DNA from 3 places in the Ureibacillus sp. GCM10028918 genome. Region 2 is predicted to be linked to each of the others. Evidence: riboswitches for the same ligand, from Rfam matches in the RefSeq annotation. Region 2 holds a riboswitch; each other region holds the start of a gene.
The links. A riboswitch is a leader RNA that binds a small molecule or an ion and turns the genes downstream of it on or off. The one in region 2 is predicted to bind S-adenosylmethionine.
Positions count from the first base shown of each region.

Region 1: it holds a riboswitch for S-adenosylmethionine, as region 2 does, so the genes downstream of both, ACFQU5_RS18530 (methionine ABC transporter ATP-binding protein) here and metK (methionine adenosyltransferase) in region 2, are expected to answer to the same signal.
Region 3: it holds a riboswitch for S-adenosylmethionine, as region 2 does, so the genes downstream of both, ACFQU5_RS09275 (O-acetylhomoserine aminocarboxypropyltransferase/cysteine synthase family protein) here and metK (methionine adenosyltransferase) in region 2, are expected to answer to the same signal.

Region 1 is NZ_JBHTFK010000039.1:79,650-84,557, reverse strand. Features, by position in the region: gene ACFQU5_RS18555 (acyl-CoA dehydrogenase family protein) at 1-908, shown strand, start outside; gene ACFQU5_RS18550 (arsenate reductase family protein) at 1,230-1,586, shown strand; gene gcvH (glycine cleavage system protein GcvH) at 1,668-2,048, shown strand; gene ACFQU5_RS18540 (toprim domain-containing protein) at 2,281-2,643, shown strand; gene ACFQU5_RS18535 (thioredoxin family protein) at 2,684-2,983, shown strand; SAM riboswitch class I at 3,045-3,151, shown strand; gene ACFQU5_RS18530 (methionine ABC transporter ATP-binding protein) at 3,338-4,363, shown strand; gene ACFQU5_RS18525 (methionine ABC transporter permease) at 4,356-4,908, shown strand, end outside.
Region 2 is NZ_JBHTFK010000014.1:13,543-18,450, reverse strand. Features, by position in the region: gene metK (methionine adenosyltransferase) at 1-1,177, opposite strand, end outside; SAM riboswitch class I at 1,630-1,743, opposite strand; gene pckA (phosphoenolpyruvate carboxykinase (ATP)) at 1,943-3,529, shown strand; gene ACFQU5_RS12600 (alpha/beta hydrolase family protein) at 3,591-4,370, opposite strand; gene ACFQU5_RS12595 (NUDIX domain-containing protein) at 4,354-4,821, opposite strand; gene ACFQU5_RS12590 (transposase) at 4,874-4,908, opposite strand, start outside.
Region 3 is NZ_JBHTFK010000007.1:24,838-29,745, forward strand. Features, by position in the region: gene nfsA (oxygen-insensitive NADPH nitroreductase) at 1-515, opposite strand, end outside; gene ACFQU5_RS09270 (glycerol-3-phosphate acyltransferase) at 645-1,277, opposite strand; SAM riboswitch class I at 1,432-1,540, shown strand; gene ACFQU5_RS09275 (O-acetylhomoserine aminocarboxypropyltransferase/cysteine synthase family protein) at 1,652-2,953, shown strand; gene ACFQU5_RS09280 (hypothetical protein) at 3,203-3,592, shown strand; gene ACFQU5_RS09285 (homoserine dehydrogenase) at 4,037-4,908, shown strand, end outside.

The DNA of each region.
Region 1 (4,908 bases), on a different contig from region 2:
AATTTAAAACACCATTATCAAGTTTTAATCTTACAAAAGAAAAAATTGCAACGATGGCGTCGCATCTTTATGCTTCTGAATCCTTAAACTATCGTACTGTAGGTTACTTCGAAGATCGTTTAAGCCAGCTTTCAAAAGAAGAACAAAAAGATGGAAAAGCGATTGCTGGGGCGATTGCTGAATATGCGATTGAATGTTCGATTGCAAAAGTATTCGGTTCAGAGACATTGGATTATATCTCTGACGAAGCAGTTCAATTACATGGTGGATATGGTTTCATGGCAGAATATGAGGTAGAACGTATTTACCGTGATTCTCGCATTAATCGTATTTTTGAAGGAACAAATGAAATTAATCGCTTAATCGTTCCTGGAACATTCATGAAAAAAGCATTGAAAGGTGAACTGCCTTTACTTCAAGTTGCCCAAAAGCTGCAAGAAGAATTAATCATGCTAATGCCTGAAGAAATTGGTAATGAGCCATTAGCACAAGAGAAATATCTAGTGAAAAATGCTAAGAAAATTGGTGTGCTAGCAGCTGGAGCAGCAGCACAAAGGTTTGGTGCAAAACTAGAAGCTGAACAAGAAGTACTTGTTAACATCGCCAATATTGCTAACCAGCTATACGCAATGGAGTCAGCTGTCATTCGTACAGCAAAAGCTATTGAGCGTGATGGTGCAGAGAAGTCGAAGCAAAAAATACTTTATACGGAAATCTTCTGCCAAGAAGCATTTGCGGAAATCGAAAAAGAAGCAAAAGAAACGATTTTAGCAGCAGTTGAAGGCGATGCTGGAAAAATGACACTTTCTGCACTTCGTAAACTCACTAGAAATAACCCATATAACCTCATCTTGAAAAAACGTGAAGCATCGCAAAGATTAATCGAAGCCGAAAAATATATCGTATAAGCTTTCCCCCTGGGGCATCCTATAATCAGGATGCCCCAGACTGTTGACAAACGCTCGCATCCTGCGTTACTTGTCTCTCTCGTCCCCTCATGAACCTTTTGTTCTATTCGGGTCTTCGCTCGACTACGTGCCTTGGATGACAAGCGTTTTCAAGACAGTCTGGGCCTGCTTTTATTAAGAAATAACTTAAAAAACGTGTAGACAAAATCAAAATTATAAACAATTCCTATTATTCAGAATTAAATATGTGCCTGGCACTCAGATTTAGTTCTCTGCTATACTTTAGTTAAATAAATTTTAGTAGTAGTGAAGGAGTATGTTATGGCGGTTAAATTGATTCAGTATCCACGTTGCACCACTTGCAAGAAGGCGGAAAAATGGTTAAAAGACAATGAGATAGAATATGAAGCGATTCATATTGTGGAACAGACACCCTCAAAAGAAGAGTTAAAGGAAATTTGGGAAAAAAGTGAACTTCCTCTAAAGAAATTTTTTAATACTTCTGGCATGAAATATAAAGAACTGGGCTTAAAGGACAAGTTAAGTTCAATGTCTGAGGAGGAACAATTAGAATTACTTGCTTCAGATGGTATGTTGATTAAAAGACCAATTGTAACAGACGGTGAAAAAGTAACACTGGGATTCAAAGAAACTGACTTCACTGAATCTTGGAAATAAAGCTCTGCTCTATCTTGTTTTTGGTTATAAAATATGTCAAACTTAGCATGTATGAATTACATATATTTGGAGGGGTTTTTAGTGAGCACACCGAAAGATTTACGTTACTCTAAAGAACACGAATGGGTAAAAGTTGAAGATGGAAAAGTACGTATTGGAATTACACACTTTGCACAATCTGAACTTGGCGATATTGTTTTCGTTGAACTTCCACAAGTTGGCGACGATATTCAATTAAACCAACCATTCGGTAGTGTTGAATCTGTTAAAACAGTTTCAGAACTATACGCACCAATTTCAGGTAAAGTTGTTGAAATCAATAGTGAACTTGAAGATAGCCCAGAATTTGTAAACGAGTCGCCTTACGAACAGGCTTGGATGGTAGTGATTGAACCAACTGATCTTTCAGAAGTGGAAGCTTTATTAACTCCTGAGCAATATGATGAATTAATTGAGGCATAATCTGAATATGATATATTAAAACGCCAGAAAATCACTGGCGTTTTTTTTACAATCTAAATATAATAAGTAACCACACTTTTATTTCACTGATAATGGGAAAGACTTTCTACCTAAAATCAGTGGGAAAAGACTTCGATTTTCGCTAACGAAAACCGTGCTTTTCAATCATTATCCTTATGCATATTTGAAGACGTTATTTAGCTGTGTTACTACAAATCGTGGGGTGAAGCAAATGATAGTTGATAAGTGTATAATTGTTGAAGGTCGATCGGATAAGTTAAACATTGCACCAATATTTGCAGAGGATGTTAAAATTATTTGTACAAATGGTACGATTAGTGAGGATGCATTATTAGATCTTCTAGAGCCATTTGAAGAATGTAAACTCTATACGTTATTTGATGCGGATAATTCAGGAGAAAAGTTGAGAAAGCTAACAAAAAGAATTTATTCTGAAGCTGTTCATCTTTTCATACCCCGAACATATATCGAAGTGGCAAATGCACCTAAAAAAGTGTTGGCAAATTTGTTAAACGAGGCCAAATTTTCTGTGCATAAGCAATATCTATCTTCATCAATTGAAACGTTAAATTAGCTGTTTATATTACCTAAACCAATGAAGTAGGATGATGATTATGAAAGAATGGACAACTGAAAATTGGGTGCAACAACAGGAGCAAAATGCCTTTGTTGCCCTTTATCTATATACGCCTATGTGTGGGACTTGTGCAGTTGCATCGAAAATGTTGGAAGTTATAGAAAATCTTTTACCAGATCTGCCGCTAGGGAAAGCCAATATTAATTACTTAGAAACGCTAGCGATGGATTATCAAGTTGAAAGTGTCCCATGTTTGCTGATTAGCGAACATGGAAATGTCGAAAAAGTGTATGCTTTCCAATCTGTACCATTCCTATATGAAAAGTTAAAAAAGTAGTTGACGAGGGTAGAACTGACGTGGTAAAGTAACTTCCATAATCTAAAACTTAATATCGTAACTCTTATAAAGAGCGGTGGAGGGAAGTGCCCTATGAAACCCGGCAACCATCACATTTATGTGAAAAGGTGCCAAGTCACGCGAAGTGGATACTTTGGAAGATAAGAGAACGGTTAACGTAAACAATACATTTACGTCCCCTTCTACTTGTCTTGGTAGAAGGGGCTTTTTGTTTGTAAAAAATTTTCTCCTAAATTTCACTTAGCTAAATGGGTAAACTTAAAATACCTTCAAGTTTATATAAAAGAATACATAATTACGGTTTGAGATCGAACGTAAAGTAAGGAGTCACATATGATTAAACTTAAAGATATATCGAAAATATATAAAACAAAGAATGGAGAATTAACAGCTGTCAAAGATGTTAATTTATCTATTAATAAAGGTGAAATCTTCGGAATTATTGGCTATAGCGGTGCCGGAAAAAGTACGATGATTCGCTTATTAAACGGTCTGGAAAAACCTTCTACAGGTACCGTAGAAGTAAATGGCCAACAGATTTCTTCGATTTCTGGTACACAGCTTCGTCAAGCAAGACAAAAAATCAGTATGATCTTCCAGCATTTCAATCTACTATGGTCAAGGACAGTTGCGGATAACATTGCCTTCCCATTAGAGATTGCAGGTGTCTCAAAGTCGGAACGGGCACAACGTGTGAAAGAATTGATCGACTTGGTTGGGTTAACAGGGAGAGAAAGTGCTTATCCATCTCAATTATCAGGCGGTCAAAAGCAACGTGTCGGGATTGCAAGAGCGTTAGCCAATAACCCGGAAGTCTTGCTTTGTGATGAAGCAACAAGTGCCCTTGATCCAGAAACAACGGATGCCATTTTGGAACTGTTGCTGGACATCAATAAGCGTTTAGGGCTAACGATTGTTCTTATTACACATGAAATGCATGTTATCCGTAAAATTTGCAAACGTGTAGCAGTAATGGAAGCTGGACAAGTTGTTGAATCTGGCGACGTTCTTGAAGTGTTCCAAAATCCCAAAGCCGAAATAACAAAGAACTTCGTAATGCAAGTTTCAGGAACAAAGGAATCGAAAGAATCGATTGAGCAAATTCTAGTGAATTACCCTACAGGGAAAATTGTGAAGCTGACATTTATAGGGAATAAAACGGAACAACCGGTAATTTCCCAAATTATTAAGGAATTTGATGTAGAAGTGAATATTGTTCACGGGAATATTACACAAACTACAAGTGGTCCTTACGGAACATTGATTGTTCAGATTGATGGCAAACCAGATCAAGTTGAAAAAGCATTCAAGATTTTAGAGTCTCGAGAAATTCAAGCGGAGGTGATTGACCATGTTTAATCAATTATTTCCGAATGTTGATTGGGTAAAAATGTGGGAAGCTACATACGAGACACTATATATGACGGTTATTTCTACAGGAGTAACCTTTGTACTGGGGCTAGCAATTGGAATACTGCTGTTTTTGACAAGTCCGCACCAAATCTGGGCAAATAAAATAGTGAATCTTCTAACTGGCTCTCTCGTTAATATATTCCGTTCTATTCCATTTATCGTATTAATTATTCTTTTAATTCCGTTTACGAAGTTCTTGCTTGGAACAATTCGAGGAGTTGAAGCGGCTTTACCGGCTTTGATTATTGGTGCTGCACCGTTTTATGCTCGCTTGGTATTAATCGCTTTACGAGAAATTGATAAAGGCGTTATAGAAGCAGCTCGATCAATGGGCGCGAAAACTTCAACGATTATTTGGAAAGTGTTGATTCCTGAGTCTTTGCCAGCATTACTTTCCGGTATTACAGTAACTGCGGTTGCATTAGTCGGATATACGGCAATGGCTGGTATTATCGGGGCAGGCGGATTAGGAAACCTTGCTTTTATTGATG
Region 2 (4,908 bases):
TTAGTTGCCCAGCGATATCTGTATTTTCCCATGGCACGTCTAAGTCAGTACGACCAAAGTGTCCATAAGCAGCTGTTTGTTTGTAGATTGGTCTACGAAGGTCAAGCATTTTAATAATGCCAGCAGGACGTAAATCGAATAATTCACTTACCCATTCTACTAATTGTTCTTCTTTCACGATTCCAGTTCCAAATGTATCAATGGCAATTGATACAGGTCGGGCAACACCGATTGCATAAGCTAATTGTACTTCAGCACGTTCGGCCAGACCCGCAGCTACAATATTTTTTGCAACGTATCTTGCAGCATATGCTGCTGAGCGGTCAACTTTTGTCGCATCCTTACCAGAGAATGCACCACCACCATGGCGAGCATACCCACCATAAGTATCTACAATAATTTTACGACCTGTCAGACCTGCATCGCCTTTTGGACCACCGATTACAAAACGGCCAGTTGGGTTAATAAAGTATTTTGTGTTCGCATCAATTAAGTCAGCAGGCACCACTACATTAATGACTTTTTCTTTGATATCTTCATGGATTTGTTCTAACGTAACTTCTTCATCGTGTTGAGTAGAAATAACAATCGTATCTACACGTACCGGCTTGTTATTTTCATCATACTCGATAGTTACTTGAGTTTTACCATCAGGACGCAAGTAAGAAAGTTCTTGAGATTTTCGCACTTCTGTTAGGCGTCGAGCTAGTCTGTGTGCAAGACTGATTGGAAGTGGCATAAGTTCTGGTGTCTCATTACATGCAAACCCGAACATTAATCCTTGGTCCCCTGCTCCAATCGCTTCAATATCCTCGTCAGTCATGAATCCTTCACGAGCTTCTAAAGCTTGGTCAACTCCTTGTGCAATATCTGGTGATTGCTCGCCAATTGCTACTAACACAGCTAGGTTTTCTGCGTCAAAACCATATTTTCCGCGAGTATAGCCAATCTCTGCTACAGTATCCCGAACAATTCCTTTAATATCTACATATGTTGAAGTTGTGATTTCACCTGCAACCAGCACTAAACCAGTTGTCACGGTTGTTTCACAAGCTACACGAGCATTTGGGTCTTCTTTTAAAATCGCATCCAAAATTGCATCTGAGATTTGGTCACAAATTTTATCTGGGTGTCCTTCTGTTACACTTTCTGATGTAAACAGTCTACGGTTTGTCATTTCGTTTCCTCCTAAGTTTATAGCGAGATAAATTCTCGTTGTTGATACGGTACTCATTATCCATGTTTAACCCGCTCTACTCGATCGGTATTTCAGCCGTTACCATTTAACTTGTTCATTCTTTCCTACTTTAGAATATAAGTTAGGTAAATGTGAATTAATGTTTTATTATTACTCTCGTATAAAACAGTAAGCGAACAAAATTTCAGCTTAACATTTGTCACAGTAATCAATAATCTTATTTCTTTAAAATCTGCATACTGGACATAATAAAACTACAATCTAAAATGTGTATATACGGTCTATACAAATACATGGATTTAGAAAGGCACAGATAAAAATAGAAAAAAATGCTATCCTCATCATTGTGTTCCAATTAGAAAAAAAAAATTCCTTTTACTCTAGTTAAGACATGAGTAAAAGGAATTGTGGATTCATAACATTACCTTTCACTCTTATCGTTCAAGGGTATTCCCTTGCATCAGGTTGGCACCATCGCGTTAAATAAATAACGCAGGTTGCCGGGTTTCATAGGGCCTTGACCCTCCACCAACTCGGGATAAGAGTATCCGTTCAATAGTACATCTTACGTAATGTAGGGTCACTTGTCAATCGTTTTTGACTAATTCTATTAAAAGTTTAAAGATTTAAAAATAATTTTCCGGACTAGTATAGACTAATTAATTCAATGTGTTATACTATTTTTGAAAATAATCAAACCTCCCGGCACTTAGGGAATTCTATAAAAAGGATGGTATTTAATCGATGAATTCAGTAGAAATTGCAAATGAGCTGAAGGAATTATTAAACGGCGAAAATATTAAAGTTCAATTATCCGTACCACAATTAGTGGAAAAAGCTACAGAACGTGGAGAAGCTACATTAACTGCTGAAGGTGCATTACGTGCTGAAACAGGCAAATATACTGGTCGTTCTCCTAAAGATAAATATATCGTAGAAGAAGAAAGCACAAAAGACAAAATCGACTGGGGTAATGTTAACCGTCCGATTTCTGCTGAAGTGTTTGATAATCTATATATAAAAGTGGTCAACTATTTAAAAGAAAAAGAAGAGCTATATGTATTCAAAGGATATGCTGGTGCAGACAAAGAATCTCAGCTGCAAATTCAAGTTATTAACGAATACGCATGGCACAATCTATTCTGTCATCAATTATTCATCCGTCCAACTAACGAAGAACTAGCTGCTCATAATGCAGAATTTACTATTGTATCAGCTCCGAACTTTAAAGCTGATCCAGCAGTTGATGGCACAGCTTCTGAAACATTTATCATCGTTTCACTAGAAAAGAAAATTATTCTAATCGGTGGTACTGAATATGCTGGAGAAATGAAAAAATCGATCTTCGGTATAATGAACTACCTTTTACCAGAAAACGACATTTTCTCTATGCATTGCTCGGCTAACGTAGGTGAAGAAGGAGATGTTGCTTTATTCTTCGGTCTATCTGGCACTGGTAAAACTACTTTATCGGCAGATAGCAACCGTAAATTAATTGGTGATGACGAGCATGGTTGGTCAGATAACGGTGTATTCAACATTGAAGGTGGATGCTACGCAAAAACAATTAACCTTTCTGCCGAAAAAGAACCAGAAATATATAATGCAATTCGTTTTGGGACTGTATTAGAAAACGTTGTTGTTGACCCGGAATCTCGCATTCCTAACTACGATGATGGTTCTCTAACTGAAAATACGCGTGCTGCATATCCAATTCACTTTATCGATAATATCGTCATGCCATCTGTTGCAGGACATCCAAAAACAATTGTATTTTTAACTGCTGATGCTTTTGGTGTGCTGCCTCCAATCAGTAAGTTAACAAAAGAACAAGCGATGTACCACTTCCTGAGTGGTTTTACTTCAAAATTAGCAGGTACAGAACGTGGCGTTACATCTCCTGAGCCAGTATTCTCTACATGCTTCGGTTCACCTTTCTTACCTCTTCCAGCTACTCGTTACGCTGAAATGTTAGGTGAAAAAATTGATGAACACGGCTCACAAGTATTCTTGGTAAACACTGGTTGGACTGGTGGAGAATACGGAGTCGGTACACGTATGAAGCTTTCTTATACACGTACAATGGTTCGTGCTGCAATTGATGGTAAGCTAAACGATGTAGAAACTAAACAAGATGCAATCTTTGGCTTACACATCCCAACTGCAGTTGAAGGAGTGCCAAGTGAGGTATTAGACCCTCGTGCTGCTTGGGCTGACAAAGAAGCTTATGATCAAAAGGCAAACTTCTTAGCTAACTTATTCAAAGAAAACTTCACAAAGTTCTCTAATGTTTCTGAAGAAATACTGAAAAAAGGTGGCCCATTAGCTTAATCTCGGGCTAAAAACATATTAATAAAAAAAGCGGACTGTCTCTAAAGGACGTCCGCTTTTTTCATTTCATCTTCATCCATTCACACAAAGCCCTCACAGTTTGTCGGTTGATGTGCGGCGGATAGTAATGAGTTAAGCCTGAAGAAAACCATGTTTCTACCTGCTTTTTCTCTTTTATTAATGCCTGCTCTAAATCATAGCTTTGTTCAATACTCACATTCTCGTCTTCGGTCCCATGAATAATAAGCACTGGCGCATTGATCATCTGCGCTTTCAAGATCGGGTTTCGTTCATCATACTTCTCCTGCTCTTTATTTGGAGAACCTCCGATAATACGTTTCAGCGTTCTCCGCATATCCACTCGTTCCATGTACATGGACGTTACGTCTGTTACACCTGCCCACGTGACAACAGATTTGATGTCATCTCTTAAGATTGCAGTCCATAACGCCATTAATCCGCCACGAGAAAAACCAAATAAATGAACTTCTTTGACATTAGCAAAACTCTTTAGCATGTTTATGCTATTGACTGCGTCAAATCGATCCGCTCCAGCCATCTCGTCGCGACCTTCGCCGCCTCGATTGCCTCGATAATACGGGGCAAAGACCACTAAGCCCTGGGCAGCAAATTGAGCTATTCTTGATGGGCGAACCATTCCAATTGACTGTAGACCACCCCTCAGGTAAAGCAAGGCTTCATACTGCCCTTCTTTTTTTGGTTTAGCTAATAACCCCTTTACTCGTAGTCCCTCCGACCAATAAATAATCTCTTGAAGGGACACATTTGGATTGGGTGAAGGATACGCTCGGATCAATTCAATACTACCATTGTCTTTCATGATTCTTCACCACCTGTAACATCTTTTTCATACCTTCGTCCTTCATGTAGAAACTTAAAGAAGGATGATTCACCAATTCTTCAGTAGTTAACCAAGTTATGCCTAATGTCTCATGTTCCTGGGTGAACTCATCAATTTTCTCGACTCTCCCTGTAAAAACTGCTTTACTAAAAACCGGTGTATCATGGACAACATAATAGGCAAACCAATTCAAATCAGTAATGTGAACAGCTGTTTCCTCATAAACTTCACGGATTGCCGCTTCTTCCAAAGTTTCTCCAGGTTCTACCTTGCCTCCTGGAAATTCTACGCCGCGCTTTTTATTTATTGTACATAGCCATTTTCCTTCATACAAAACAAACACTAGTACATGTTTTATTTCTTTTTCTGCAGGCGCCTTATTAAAACTTAACTCACACTTTAGACCATTTTCATCAATAAAGGTAAACATCCCTAAGCCACTTCCTTCTTACTAATAAGTCTAGCTAAGGGATGTTTTGGAATCAATGGAAATAAGGTAATTGTTCTACAAATTTCT
Region 3 (4,908 bases), on a different contig from region 2:
CGCGGTTTTGTTTCATTGCGTTTGGTCGGAGTTCCAATTGTCATCGCAAATAATGGGAAAACATATTCAGGTAAATTGAATAGCTCACTAATTTCTTGTGGATTGTTGCGAGCCCCGCCAATATAGCAAATACCGTATCCAGCATCTTCTGCAGCAATGACAAAGTTTTGAGCAAAGATGCCAACGTCTGCAGTACCAACTAAGACATTTTCTGCACTATCTGCAACAATGTTCACCCCTTGTTTTTGCCCCGCTACTTGGAGACGTTTAAAGTCGACACAGAACAGAAAAGAGGCACCTGCAGTTTTAAATTGGAATTCATTCTTTGAAAGCTCTCCTAATTTTTGCTTTTTCTCTTCATCTGTTACCCAAATTACACTATAGGCTTGTACAAAGTGAGAACTCGCTGCCATTTGAGCCGTTTGGATTAAATCCACAACTGTTTCTTTTGGAATTGCTTCACCTGTATATTTTCTTACAGACGTATGACTGCGTAATAAATCTTTTGCTGACATTTCATTTCCTCCCCTTAAAAAAATGCATAATTAAAGCCTTACAGAGCAAGGTGCTCCATAAGGCTATATTAGTATATTTTGTTATTTTTTCAAAGAAGAAGGGTTTCTAGAAGTTTTCCCCGGTCTAGCTCAGCCCTTCTTCTTAAAAGCCGATGTAACTTTCGGTTCTGTACCTGAACGTATGCGGTTGATATTTTCGAAGTGAAGATAAAGGGCAATTAAAAATAAAGCCAGAGTAATGATAAAGGGCCATATTGTCGGTTCGCCTAGAAGCGCAGTTACTACGAATAAAATGTACAAAAGGAAAACGCCAATCAGCAAATAATTCGTTAAAAGTGATGCAACCACAAAGGCAAGTACAGCAAGTAACCCGAATTTCCAATCAAGTGCAATAAAAATGCCGATTAAGGAAGCAGTCCCTTTTCCACCACGAAATTTCATATGGATCGGGAAGTTATGGCCCAGGATGACAGCTGCCCCAATAAGGTATAGTAAAAGAGATGTTTGTTCATCGGTAAAAGAGCCAGAGTTTACTAAGTATATACGCAGCAAAACAATAGCCACTGCCCCTTTTCCAATGTCAATCAAAGCAACGAGTGCACCATATTTCCAACCTAGGGACAGGGTGGCGTTAGATGCTCCTGCATTGCCATGACCAACTTCCTTTAAGTTAACGCCCGATAATAATCTGGCAATATTAGAGCCGTGAATGCAGCCGATTAGGTAACCTGCTAAAAGTATAATAATAATGGCAGAAAGCAAAGTGAAAACTCCTTTCGAAAAAAGTGCTTTTTACAATATACTCTATGATTATATAAGATGTTTCAGATATTATCGAAATATTTTAAAAATGTAGTTGACACAGTTGATTACTATGAATTATAGTAAGTTCTAACGATGGAACATGAATCAAATACCTTTATCCAGAGAGGCGGAGGGACTAGGCCCTACGATGCCCAGCAACCGGCGTATTTACGCAAAGGTGCTAATTCCTACAGATTTTGATTAGATCTGAAAGATAAGGGGAGGAAAAATTGCAACTTTGCAGCCCTCTTCTTAGAAGAGGGCTTTTGTTTTTCCATAAGGTCCTCCTCAAAAAAAGATCTGCCATCGATTCTAATTTAGGAGGAAGAAACATGTCACAACAACGACCGGAAACACAATTGCTTCATGGTGGGCAAACACCTGATCCAGTGACAGGAGCAATCGCAGTACCCATTTACAGAACAACGGCGTATGCTTTTGAAAGTACGGAGCACGCGCGGAAATTGTTCGCCCTGGAACAACCCGGAAATATCTACTCGCGTATTATGAACCCGACTGTTGATGTCTTTGAAAAACGTGTTGCATTGCTTGAAGGAGGGGCAGCTGCAGTTGCCTTGTCGTCAGGTGCGGCTGCAATAGCCTTTTCTATTTTGAATGTAGCTGGTACCGGGGATGAAATTGTCTCGGCAGGTTCGTTATATGGGGGTACGTATAACTTACTTGCAAATACTTTACCACGCTACGGCATTACAACTGTATTTGTAGATGAAAGCAATCCAGAGAATTTTGAAGCGGCGATTACGGACAAAACAAAAGCAATCTTTGCAGAAACGGTTGGTAATCCAAGTCTCAACATTTTAGATATTGAACGAGTAGCGGAAATTGCTCATGCGCATGGACTTCCGTTAATCATCGATAATACCTTCCCATCCCCATACGGATCAAACCCGATTGAATTTGGAGCAGATGTTGTTGTACATTCTGCAACAAAATGGATTGGTGGTCATGGTACGACAATTGGAGGTATCGTAGTGGATGCCGGTAAATTTGACTGGACAGGTGGACGCTTCCCAGGCTTCACTGAACCGGATGAGTCATATCATGGCATTCGTTTTGGGATTGATACAGCGGGTGCTGCCTTTGCAACAAAATTGCGTGTTCAATTATTGCGCGACTTCGGTCCAACCCTTAGTGCAGACAGTGCATTTAACTTCCTGCAAGGTCTAGAAACGCTTCATTTGCGTTATACAAAACACGGAGAAAATGCACAGAAGGTTGCACAATACCTTGATAACCACTCATTCGTGGAATATGTCAATTATCCAGGCAAAGAAAACTTCCCATCGCATTCATTAGCGAAAAAATACTTAAAAAATGGTTTCGGCTCCATGCTTACATTTGGCATTAAAGGTGGCCGCGAAGTGGGAAGTAAAGTGATTGATCATGTGCAGCTATTCTCTCATGTAGCCAATGTAGGAGATGCCAGATCTCTAATTATTCATCCAGCTTCAACAACACATCAACAACTATCTCCAGAAGAGTTAAAAGTGGCAGGTGTATCTGAAGAGCTCATTCGCTTATCAGTTGGACTAGAGGCTGTAGAAGATATCATTGCAGATTTAAAACAGGCTTTAACAAAAGCAATTGAATCTGTTTCGCAAGCAAACGTTTAATTAGAATACAAGGATTGGTGAAATAGACTTTTCACTTCATTCGTAAAAGGGATCTTTTCACCAATTCTATCAAGTGCCATTCATTCGGCTATCTAGACTTGAATACCAAGTAAGTCTATTTGTTTTATTGACATAAAGGTGTCTGATTTGTATAATAATTAATATAGAGCAAAATTATCGGAATTAAAATCAGTCACTTACAATCTAATAGTCGGGTTGTTTTAACGGGTGTAAAAGGAGTGTTGTTAAATGGGGAATATTTATAGCGCGCAAAATTTTGCGGCATATTTGATATATGAACTAAATGAAAAAGGTACGTTTATTAATTCGTTCTCACTTCAGCGCCTATTAGCTGTAGTAGATAATCTTTGGTACAAAAACTTTGGACATACAGCCTTTGAAGAAGAAACTACAAATTTTATAGAAAAGAATTATTATGTAAAAGAAGTTTTCGAGGCATATAAAGAGTTTGAAGATCAGCATCTACTAATACCAGCTAAAGAATGGCATTTAGAATATGGTCAATTCCAGCTTGTTCATCGCCCATATGGGGTGCCCAAGTTCACAACAAAAGAATTGCTTGTCATTAACAGAGTAGTTAGTAAAATTCGTAAGTATACTTTATATAAAGCGTCCTGATAATCTCCCATTTAACAACAGCACCATGATTTATTGGAAGTATTTCAAAGCGTAAGAAAATAAATATTATGCTATAATAATCAATTAGGTGTCTCGAGAGCAGAGATGCCTTTTTGATTTTAAATTAAATGAGATGATTAAAGATAAATTATTGGAAAAAAATTTTAGAATATAGTATTTTATAAAATATTTATGAACCTTTTTGACCTTCTTAGAAAAACATTTGTCCACCTTAGGAAGAATGTTCTTGAGTTCCTTCCAAATATAAGATAAAATTTTCTTAAGTGAAATTTTTCGAATTATTTGTTTTTATTCTGATTATGACTTATATCAGGTTGGCGTAAAATAATGTAAGGAATCGTATATCACCTATCCTTATATATTAAGATTCGTAGATGCCTAAATTATGCAGAATGTAGAGTGAAGATGGAGGCGAGTATAGAAATGGCAACAATCAAGGCGGCCATCTTAGGTTTTGGCACGGTAGGTCAGGGAATATATCATATTTTAAATGAAAAACGCGAAGAACTTCGCGATAAATTAGGCCTAGAATTAGAAGTAGCAAAGATTTTAGTACGGGATACAACAAAGGAACGTATACCAGGAACAGCGCATTTATTAACAGACAGCATCGACGATTGCCTTTCAGTGAAAGGAATCCAAGTGGTGTTTGAAGCAATTGTTAATGAAGAGCCGGCATTTGGCTATTTAAAGAAGGCTGTTGAAAATAAGTGCCATGTCATTACCGCCAACAAAGTGATGTTCGCTAAACGAGGGCTGGAATTACAGGAATTAGCAAGACAGAATGGTGTATTCGTCGGATATGAAGCAACTACAGCTGGTGGTGTACCAGTAATTAAAACGATGAAGAATATACTACTAGTAAATAATGTTTCTAGAATTCAAGGTGTTTTAAATGGAACAACAAATTACATCTTAACAAAAATGCGTGCAGAAGGCTGGTCATTTGAAGAAGCCTTAAAAGAAGCGCAAACACTTGGTTACGCAGAGGCAGATCCATACAACGATATTTCAGGTCAAGATGCATTTAAGAAGCTGATGATCCTATCCTCACTTGCATTTGGCAATCAACCAAACTGGGCAGAGGTAGAAGTAGTTGGGATTGATAGTATTTCTGCTGAACAAGTAGCCCAATCCATCAACAATGGACTGCGTTATCGTCATGTGGCTGAGGTAGAAAAGAATCCGGATGGAACGCTTTTCGCAAAAGTCGCTCCAATGCTAGTGGATAAAGAACACCCACTGTATCCAATCGATGATGTATTTAATGCGGTTACTATGGAGACGAATTATAT